4 regions of the Methylobacterium sp. Ger2507 genome follow, and region 1 is predicted to be linked to each of the others. Evidence: predicted binding sites of a transcription regulator. Region 1 holds the regulator's gene; each other region holds the start of a gene.
The links. The regulator LexA, encoded in region 1, represses DNA repair genes until DNA is damaged. The targets are predictions, from matches to a motif close to TGTTCNNNNTGTGTTCNG.
Positions count from the first base shown of each region.

Region 1 (2,187 bases):
CGCCTCGCCTCCATTGCCATCCCAACCCTCGCGCGCTTCCAGGATCGGGGCGAAGGTCCATCCCTGGCCGTCCCAGGCATAGCTGGGACCGGCATTGGCCAGGACATTTCCGCCGGCGAAATTGCCCATCGCGATGGCGATCTCGATCACGGCGTCGCCCTGGATGTGTTTCGCCCAGCCATCCGCCGCGCCTTGCGCCGTCGCCAGGATGAGGTCTGCTTGGCCGCCAGCGGCATTGCGGGAACTTTCACTGTCCCAATACGCAATGATTTTCGACATGTTTGCTTGGCCTTGTCGTTGTTCTGGCGTTTTTCTATAAGGGGAATATCTATCTATAGGCAGTAAAGGACACAACGACGGGGTTTTCTCTTGGTTAAGGAGAGATGAGAGGCAAGGCTTGCAGTCTATGATGCTTTGTAGCGCGAGCCGTCCATCGCATCGCATCGCGCCGTGCCTTTGCGGAATGCGGCGAACGGCCGATCCGGGTGCGACAGAGTCGAGAAACGCGCGCCTTCCCGGTTCATGCCTGCCCGACGCGCACGAAACCTGAGCGCCGTCGATCGCGGGGCAAGGTCAGCGCTCTGGCGGCCTTTCCGCCCGATCCGGATATTGCCAGAGTTGCGTCCGGATGCTCTGGTGACCGGTGACCGGTGACCGGACCAACCCGACCGGCCCTGAATTGGGATCGGACGCGCGCCACCGCGCACGAATTCCGCCTTCTTTAAGGAACTCTTGCAGAACACTTGCGGAACGTTTAACGTGTTCGTGGTTTGTTTCTGTGGTCGTCCGCCGCAGCCAATGTCTCCAACGAAGAGTGTTCCGCATGTTGACGCGTAAGCAACTGGATTTGCTCCAGTTCATCCAGCTTCGGATGCGCGAGAGCGGCGTTCCCCCGTCCTTCGACGAAATGAAGGACGCCCTCGATCTGAAGTCGAAATCGGGCATCCACCGCCTGATCACGGCCTTGGAGGAGCGGGGCTTTCTGCGGCGTCTGCCGAACCGGGCCCGCGCCATCGAGGTGATCCGGATGCCCGAGAGCCTCGGCGGTCAATCCGCCTCGGCGCGGACCGCGCCTGCGGCGGAAGTCCGTCGCTTCACCCCGAGCGTGGTCGAGGGCGGCAAGGGGAAGGGTGTGCCGGCCGGCGCCTCCATCTCACGCCTGCCGACCACCCAGGCGACCGACGAGAGCGGCCGGGCTGTGACGATCCCGGTGATGGGGCGGATCGCGGCCGGTACGCCGATCTCGGCCATCCAGGAGCAGAGCCATTCGGTGACGATGTCGCCGGACTTCCTCGCGGGTGGCGAGCACTATGCCCTGGAGGTGCGCGGCGATTCGATGATCGAGGCCGGCATTCTCGACGGCGATCTCGTGGTGATCCGCAAGCAGGACACGGCGAACACCGGGGACATCATCGTGGCCCTGATCGATGACGAGGAAGCGACCCTCAAGCGCCTGCGCCGACGGGGATCGTCCATCGCTCTCGAGGCCGCCAATCCGGCCTACGAGACCCGCGTGCTCGGCCCTGATCGGGTGCAGATCCAGGGGCGCCTCGTCAGTCTCGTGCGTCGTTACTGAGGCTCTTCGCCGGTCCCTTCGCCAATTCCTTCGCCCGGCCCTTCGCCGGGCGAACCTGGTGCGTCCTTTGCTCGCCCGATCGGCGCTGCCGGCACGATGTCCGGTGCGGCACGCGCCGGTGCGTCCGTGTTGGCAGGTGCCACGGGTCGCCAGGGAACGGCTTCTCCCGGGCGCCGGGTCGTAACGACGCGGGCGCCCTCGCGCGTGAGGCGCAAGGCCGCCGCGCCGTGTGCCGCCAGGAAGGTCCGGTCGAGGACGAACGCCGCGGCGCAGCCCGGCGGGGCCGATTGGCGGCTGATCAGGATATCGGCCCGGGCGCAATCCTCCGGGAAGGCGCGCTTGTCGGTGACGAGGGCGACCCTGCGCCCATCCGGCAGGGTCAGGGTACAGCCGAGGCCATCGCACCGGGCGTCCGGAAAGGCCGGGACGGCGCCGGCCTTCCGGGCATCGCCATCCGCTTTCAGCCATTGTTCGAGCACGAAGGCCGGCGGACGCCCCAGAGTGGCGAGGTGGCCGCTGCGATCCCGGATCGCCGCCCCGGTGCCTTCCCGATCGACGTAGATGTCGAAGCGATCGGGCGACGCCGCGAAGGCGATGCCGATCGCCGCCGG
Region 1 covers NZ_JBUYVC010000001.1:2,581,354-2,583,540, reverse strand. The annotation lists gene ACV7NL_RS11970 (calcium-binding protein) at 1-279, opposite strand, end outside; gene lexA (transcriptional repressor LexA) at 824-1,576, shown strand; gene ACV7NL_RS11960 (ComEC/Rec2 family competence protein) at 1,570-2,187, opposite strand, start outside.

Region 2 (2,187 bases), 2.5 Mb from region 1:
AGCCGGTGCTCGCGCATCAGCGGCGGGCGCTGAAGCGGGAGGACGGCCGAGGCGTCCGGGATCGGGCTGAAGGCCGAGTAGTACACACGGCGCAGGTGGAAGCGGTCGTAGAGGGTCGAGGCCCGATGGACGATGTCCCGGTCCGTGGCGGCGTCGGCGCCCACGATCATCTGCGTCGACTGCCCCGCCGGCGCGAACTTCGGGGCGGACCTGTACTTTTTGACCGCGTCCTGGCCGTCCTCGATGGCCGTGCGCATGCCGCCCATGGCGCCCTCGATCCGGGCCTCGGACTTCTCCGGCGCAAGTCGCCTCAGGCCGCTCGTCGTGGGGAGCTCGACGTTGATCGAGATGCGGTCGGCGTAGCGGCCGGCCCGCTCGATGAGCTCGGGGTCGGCGTCGGGGATGGTCTTGAGGTGGATGTAGCCCCGGAAGTCGTGGTCCTCCCGCAGGGATCGGGCGACCTCCGCGATCTGCTCCATGGTGTAGTTCGAGGTCGACATGATGCCCGACGAGAGGAACAGCCCTTCGATGTAGTTCCGGCGGTAGAAGTCCAGGGTCAGCTGCACGACCTCCTGCGCGGTGAACCGAGCCCGGCGCACGTTGGAGCTCTTCCGGTTGATGCAGTAGTGGCAGTCGAAGATGCAGCTGTTGGTCAGCAGGATCTTCAGGAGCGAGATGCAGCGCCCGTCGGGCGTGTAGGCGTGGCAGATGCCGCCCCCGCCCAGCGTCGAGCCGATGCCCTTGCCGTCCTTCGAGTTGCGCTTCGTCGTCCCCGAGGATGAGCACGAGGCGTCGTACTTGGCGGCGTCCGCGAGGATCTCAAGCTTCTCGCGCGTATCGAGCTGAGCCATTTCGTACCCTGTCTGTTCCGGCGGCGAGGGGCTTCCCGGAACCGCACGCGTCGACGCCCTGCGACGCGCCGTCGAAACGGTTTCTGATGGCCCTGAGGCCCGATGCGGGAAGCTCTTCCTGTGTCCGGTATAATCGTACTTGATCGTCCATTTGTAAAGCTAAGCCGTTAAAATCGGTGAGGATTTCGCATGGTCCGCCACCTCCGTCCGCGACGGTTCTGAAGGGCCTGCGGATGTGGCGGGACGCTCGTGCACCGGGGCTTCGGACGTTCGCGTCGGAGGCCACCGCCGGGATGGACGGCCTGAACCGAACCTGGGCGCGCATCGTCCAGGTCTCCGAGATCGCCATTCCACGTGGAACCAGGCGGGCCCGAGAGGCTTGTACATTAATAGGACGACATCGTACCATTAATTCCGGGACATCGGGTCGGGACGTGCGACGCGCTCCCGCCCGCCCCGGGCAACCTATTAGGATGAGCGATCCGCAATGCGATTGGATGGACAGGTGGCCCTGGTGACCGGGGCCTCGTCGGGAATAGGCCGCGCCATCGCCATGGCGTACGCCAAGGCCGGCGCCTCGGTCGTGCTGAACTACCGGAGCAACGACGACGCCATCGCCGAGATGGGCCGCGAACTCGATGCAATCGGGACGTCGTGGTCCGCTGCGAAGGCCGACACCGGGGACGAGGACGCCGTCGCCGGGATGTTCGAGGCCGCGGTGACGCGGTTCGGGGCCATCGACATCGTCGTGGCGAACGCCGGCGTCCAGCGGGACAGCCCGACCCTCGACATGACGCTCGACGCCTGGAATGCCGTCATCGCGACCAACCTGACGGGCCAGTTCCTCGTCTCCCGGGCCGCGCTGCGCCGGTTCGTGGCCCAAGGCCCCCGCGACGTTTCGGTGGCGTCGGGAAAGCTAATCCTGATGGGATCGGTCCATGACCGCATCCCGTGGGGCGGGCACGTGAACTATGCGGCCTCCAAGGGCGGCACGGCGATGCTGATGCGCAGCCTCGCCCAGGAATTCGCCCCGCGCGGGGTGCGCGTGAACGCCATCGCCCCGGGCGCCGTGAGGACCGGCATCAACGCCGACGAGATGCAGGGCGAGAACCTGCGGAAAACGGTGTCGCAGATCCCTTACGGCCGCATCGGGCGCGTCGAGGACATCGCCTCGGCGGCCGTGTTCCTGGCCAGCGACCTGTCCGATTACATCGTCGGCGAGACCATCCTCGTCGACGGCGGGATGAGCCTCTACGCGGCATTCGCCGACGCCGGCTGATCCCTTTTCCCCTCCGCCACCGAAACCAAACCCGCCCTCGCAGGATTAACCATGCCC
Region 2 covers NZ_JBUYVC010000001.1:42,572-44,758, reverse strand. The annotation lists gene ACV7NL_RS00245 (putative DNA modification/repair radical SAM protein) at 1-851, opposite strand, end outside; gene ACV7NL_RS00240 (SDR family oxidoreductase) at 1,357-2,130, shown strand; gene ACV7NL_RS00235 (alkene reductase) at 2,182-2,187, shown strand, end outside.
Region 2: the regulator LexA is predicted to act here: its motif matches at 854-871, upstream of ACV7NL_RS00245 (putative DNA modification/repair radical SAM protein).

Region 3 (2,187 bases), 860 kb from region 1:
TGCGACCTGGGCCTCATCCCCGAGACCGAGGTCAAGGCGGCCATCGAGGCCTTCATGGCCGACCCGATGGCGCCGCCCTTCGTGTTCGCGGCCGGCTACCGGCTGAACCTGGCCAAGGCCATCCGCCGCCATCCCGGCGCCAACGACTTCATCCACCGCAGCGGCGCCGGGCCGCAGCTTCGGCGTCCCTTCGTCGAGGCCGCGATCTGGGAGGCGCGGCCCGACCGGGGCTGAAGCCGACGCACCGGGTCCGGCTGCCCGCCCGGCCGAGGTCACCGCCCGGCCGGCGGGGCGAGCCGCCCAGAACGGCGGATTCATCCACCCAGAACGGTGGATTCATCCACCCGGAATGGTGGATTCATCCACCCAAGATGGTGGCGAGCACCTGCCGGGCGCGCTCCAGGTCGGCGCGGGCCTCGGCCTCCGCGGCCTCCGCCTGGGCCAGGCGATGGACGGCGTGCATCAGGGGCGAGCCCCGGGTCAGGCCCTTGAGCGCCTCCACCGCCGCGGGATCGACCGAGGCGAGGTGGGCGACATCGCCCAGGAGCAGGGCGAGGCGGTGCTCGCAATGCTGGTCCGCGACCCCCTCCGGGCAGGTGCAGGTGAAGCGCACGCCCCGTGGCGTCTTCGTCGCCTCCATCCGGTAGACGCCCTCGCCATCGGAGCGTGACACGGAGAAGATCAGCGCGGTCATCGAGGCTCCTATGGTCATGCTTGCTTGGGATGATGCCGGTTCGACGGGGTCTCTGCTGCGGCGCGAGGGCAACGTCTCCGGCGGGCAACTCTAGCCGACCATCGAATGCGACGCACCCACTCGCAAAGACCCACTCGCAAAGACCCACTTGCAGACGCGACCCGCCGGAACCACATCGGAACGGTCGGAACAAATTATGAACGCGATGGGGGCTCCGCATCGCGACGGGCGGACCGGATGAGAACGGCGGACAAGCAGATCGCGGACATTCTGGTCCGCTACGGGGAACCCTTCGGCGGCAATGTCTGGCGCGTGCAGGGCACGGCGGTGATCTATCACCGGACCCTGGAGCGGATCGCGGCCCAGGCCGGCATCACCTTCGACCCGCCGACCCTGGTGCGGGCCGAGCGCGACGAGGCCGTCATCCTGGTGACGGGCAGGATGGCGGGGACCAAAACCGGGACGAAGGCCGGGACCGAGCGGGTCGAGTGGTCGATCGGCGAGGCCCTGGTCAACGTGAACTACCGGGTGTCCGGCCGCCAGGCCGGCTACGTCTACGCCATGGCGGAGAAGCGCGCCAAGGACCGGGTGATCCTCAAGCTCCTGGAACTGCACGGGCTGGTCTATTCCGAGGAGGAGGCCGACGAGTTCCGGCAGGGCCACCCGGCCGCGATCGAGGCCGTCGACGACGCCTTCGCGGATCCCGATCCGTTCGACGCGGTGACGGAGGCCGAGGCCGACCTGAAGCGCCGCATCGACGCGCAGGACAGCATCGACGCGGTGACCGACCTGATGCTCGATGCCGAAACCCAGCAGGTGCTCGCCGGAATGCCGCCGGGCACCCGCGACGAAGTCCGCGACTACGCCCGCGCCCGCCTCGTCGCCCTGGGCTGGCCGCCGAAGAAACCCAGCCGCCGCGCGGCCTGATTCAACAGAAACAGCCGCCGCGTGGCCTGAGCCTGACGCAGGACTCGTTGCGTGAACAGGATGATCCGCCCGGGCGAGATCGAACCGCATCCGGGCCACGACACCCTCGCGGGCACGATCGAGCGCGTCACCTTCCACAACGCCGAGACCGGCTTCTGCGTGCTCAAGGTGCACGTGGCGGGCCGGCGCGACCTCGTGCCCCTGGTCGGCCACGCCCCGGCGATCGCGGCGGGCGAGTGGATCGCCGCCGCGGGCCAATGGACCAGCGACCGCCAGCACGGGCTGCAGTTCCGGGCCGAGACCCTGCGGGTGACGCCGCCGACGGGCCGCGACGGCATCGCCCGCTACCTCGCCTCGGGCCAGATGCGCGGCATCGGACCGGCCATGGCCGCGCGCATCGTGGCGCTGTTCGGCGCGGACACCTTCGCGGTCATCGAGGCGGAGCCCGGCCGCCTGACCGAGGTGGCGGGGATCGGCCCCAAGCGCGCCGCCCGCATCCTGCGCGGCTGGGCCGAGCAGAAGCAGGTGCGGGAGATCATGGTGTTCCTGCACGCGCACGGGGTCGG
Region 3 covers NZ_JBUYVC010000001.1:3,442,768-3,444,954, reverse strand. The annotation lists gene ACV7NL_RS15880 (hypothetical protein) at 1-234, shown strand, start outside; gene ACV7NL_RS15875 (hypothetical protein) at 359-694, opposite strand; gene ACV7NL_RS15870 (trna delta -isopentenylpyrophosphate transferase) at 932-1,621, shown strand; gene recD2 (SF1B family DNA helicase RecD2) at 1,673-2,187, shown strand, end outside.
Region 3: the regulator LexA is predicted to act here: its motif matches at 880-897, upstream of ACV7NL_RS15870 (trna delta -isopentenylpyrophosphate transferase).

Region 4 (2,187 bases), 350 kb from region 1:
GAGCGCCTTTAGGCGCCCTCGCTCACCTCATGATCGCTCGAGACGGGCCGGAACCCGGCGGACCTTGAGCCGCCGCGCGAATTTCGGCCCCGACAGCAGCCGGTCCCGGCGTACGAGATCGCCCGGTCGCGGCGCGGTCACGCCGATGACGCTCTCGCCCCGCGCGGCGAGCCGGGACGGCAGGCTGGTATGCGGACGGCGCAGGCGCGCCAGGGACACCTCCGGTCGGGCAGTGCCGATGAAGCGGTCGAGCAGGCGGATCCAGCCCTCCGCCGGGACATCGCCGGCTTCGAGGCAGAGCACCCAGTCCCGCCGCGCCGCTCTGGCGCCGGCCGACCACGGCGACGCGCCGCGTCCGCGCAGGACCACCTTGGCGCCCGTCGCCTCCGCGACCGTCTCGATCGCCGGGTTCGCACCGGCCACGATGATCACCGCATCGCCGACGAGCCCCGCCGCCACACCCGCCACCAGAGCGCCGAGGGTGTCGGCCAGCAGATCGATCGCTTCCGGGTCGTTGGGCCGCGTGACGGAGATCAGTGCCGAAATCATGCGCGCGCATACCGCATTTTTGCGTGAGGCCAAATTTCCACGTCTCTGATGGCCCATCTCACACTACGGAGGCGCGTGCAGGGGGGGGGAATGCTGGCCTCGGACCAGACGGCCTCGCGACTTCTGCTGGGACGCGCCTGTTCGTTCGTGTTATGTTCTCGTCCGGGCAACGGGAATGCTGGAGCGGATGCGGAACACGCGAACGGCCGATCTCACGGTGACGGAGAGCGCGCCCCGGCGCCTTGCCGAGACCACGCCCCTGCCGTCGGGCCGCCGCGGCCGGGGCGCCACGGCCAATCCGGGCAGCCGCTTCGAGCCGACGGGGCAGGAGGCCTTCGCGGATGGCTGGCCGGATCGCGATGCACCGGCGCCTTTGCGCACCGAGGTCCTGCCGGAGCAGGCGCGCACCCTGATCACCCGCAACACCTCGCCCGATATCTCGTTCGATCGCTCGATCAACCCCTATCGGGGCTGCGAGCACGGCTGCGTCTACTGCTTCGCCCGTCCGAACCACGCCTATGTCGGGCTCTCGCCCGGCCTCGATTTCGAGACCAAGCTGTTTCACAAGGCGAATGCGGCCGTCCTGCTGGAGCGGGAGCTGTCGGCTGCAAACTATCGCCCGGCCACCATCGCCCTCGGGACCGCCACCGATCCCTATCAGCCGATCGAGCGCGAGCATCGCCTGACCCGCTCGGTGCTCGAAATCCTGGCCCGTTTCCGCCACCCGGTCGGCATCGTCACGAAGTCGAACCTCGTCCTGCGCGACATCGACCTCCTGGCCGAGATGGCGCGGGACGGGCTCGTGAAGGTCGCGGTGTCGGTCACCACCCTGGATCCGGAGCTGGCGCGCCGCCTGGAACCGCGCGCCCCGCATCCGGAGAAGCGCCTGGAAGCGATCGGCCGGCTGAGCGAAGCCGGCATTCCCGTGATGGTGATTGCGGCACCGATCATCCCGTCGCTGAACGATCACGAGGTCGAGGCGATCCTGACCCGGGCGCGCGCCCTCGGGGCCATCGAGGCGAGCCATGTCCTGCTGCGGCTGCCCCTCGAACTCGATGCCCTGGTCGACGACTGGTTCGCCGAGCATTACCCGGGGCGGCGCCGGCACGTGATGTCGCTCGTCCGGCAGGCCCGGGGCGGCAAGGCCTACGACGCCGCCTTCGGCACCCGCATGACCGGCACCGGCGCCTATGCCGACCTGATCCGCGACCGCATGCGCCTCGCCCGCCAGCGTCTCGGTTATCCCGAAGAGCGCCGCCGCCTGCGCACCGACCTGTTCAGGGTGCCGACCGACCAGCTGTCCCTGTTCTGAGATCGTAGGCACGGGTGAAGCTGAGGCGGTGATGCGGCGAGCGGCCGACAGCCGCCAGCCCCGCCAGGTGCGTGCGGGTGCCGTAGCCGACATTGCTGGCCCAGCCGTAATCCGGATAGCGCCCGGCGAGGCGCCGCATCAGCGCATCGCGCAGGGTCTTGGCGACGATCGAGGCGGCGGCGATCTGCGGCACGAGCCGGTCGCCTCCAACGACGGCGCGGCAGGGCAAGGCGCGGCAGGGCAAGGCGAGGCCCGGAACCGGGTCGCGGCCGTCGACCCAGACCGGCGCATCGAGTTGCAGGGCCAGGACGGCCCGCCGCATGGCG
Region 4 covers NZ_JBUYVC010000001.1:2,226,910-2,229,096, forward strand. The annotation lists gene ACV7NL_RS10345 (PilZ domain-containing protein) at 1-12, shown strand, start outside; gene ACV7NL_RS10350 (glycosyltransferase family protein) at 28-549, opposite strand; gene ACV7NL_RS10355 (PA0069 family radical SAM protein) at 737-1,861, shown strand; gene ACV7NL_RS10360 (ribonuclease HII) at 1,827-2,187, opposite strand, start outside.
Region 4: the regulator LexA is predicted to act here: its motif matches at 692-709, upstream of ACV7NL_RS10355 (PA0069 family radical SAM protein).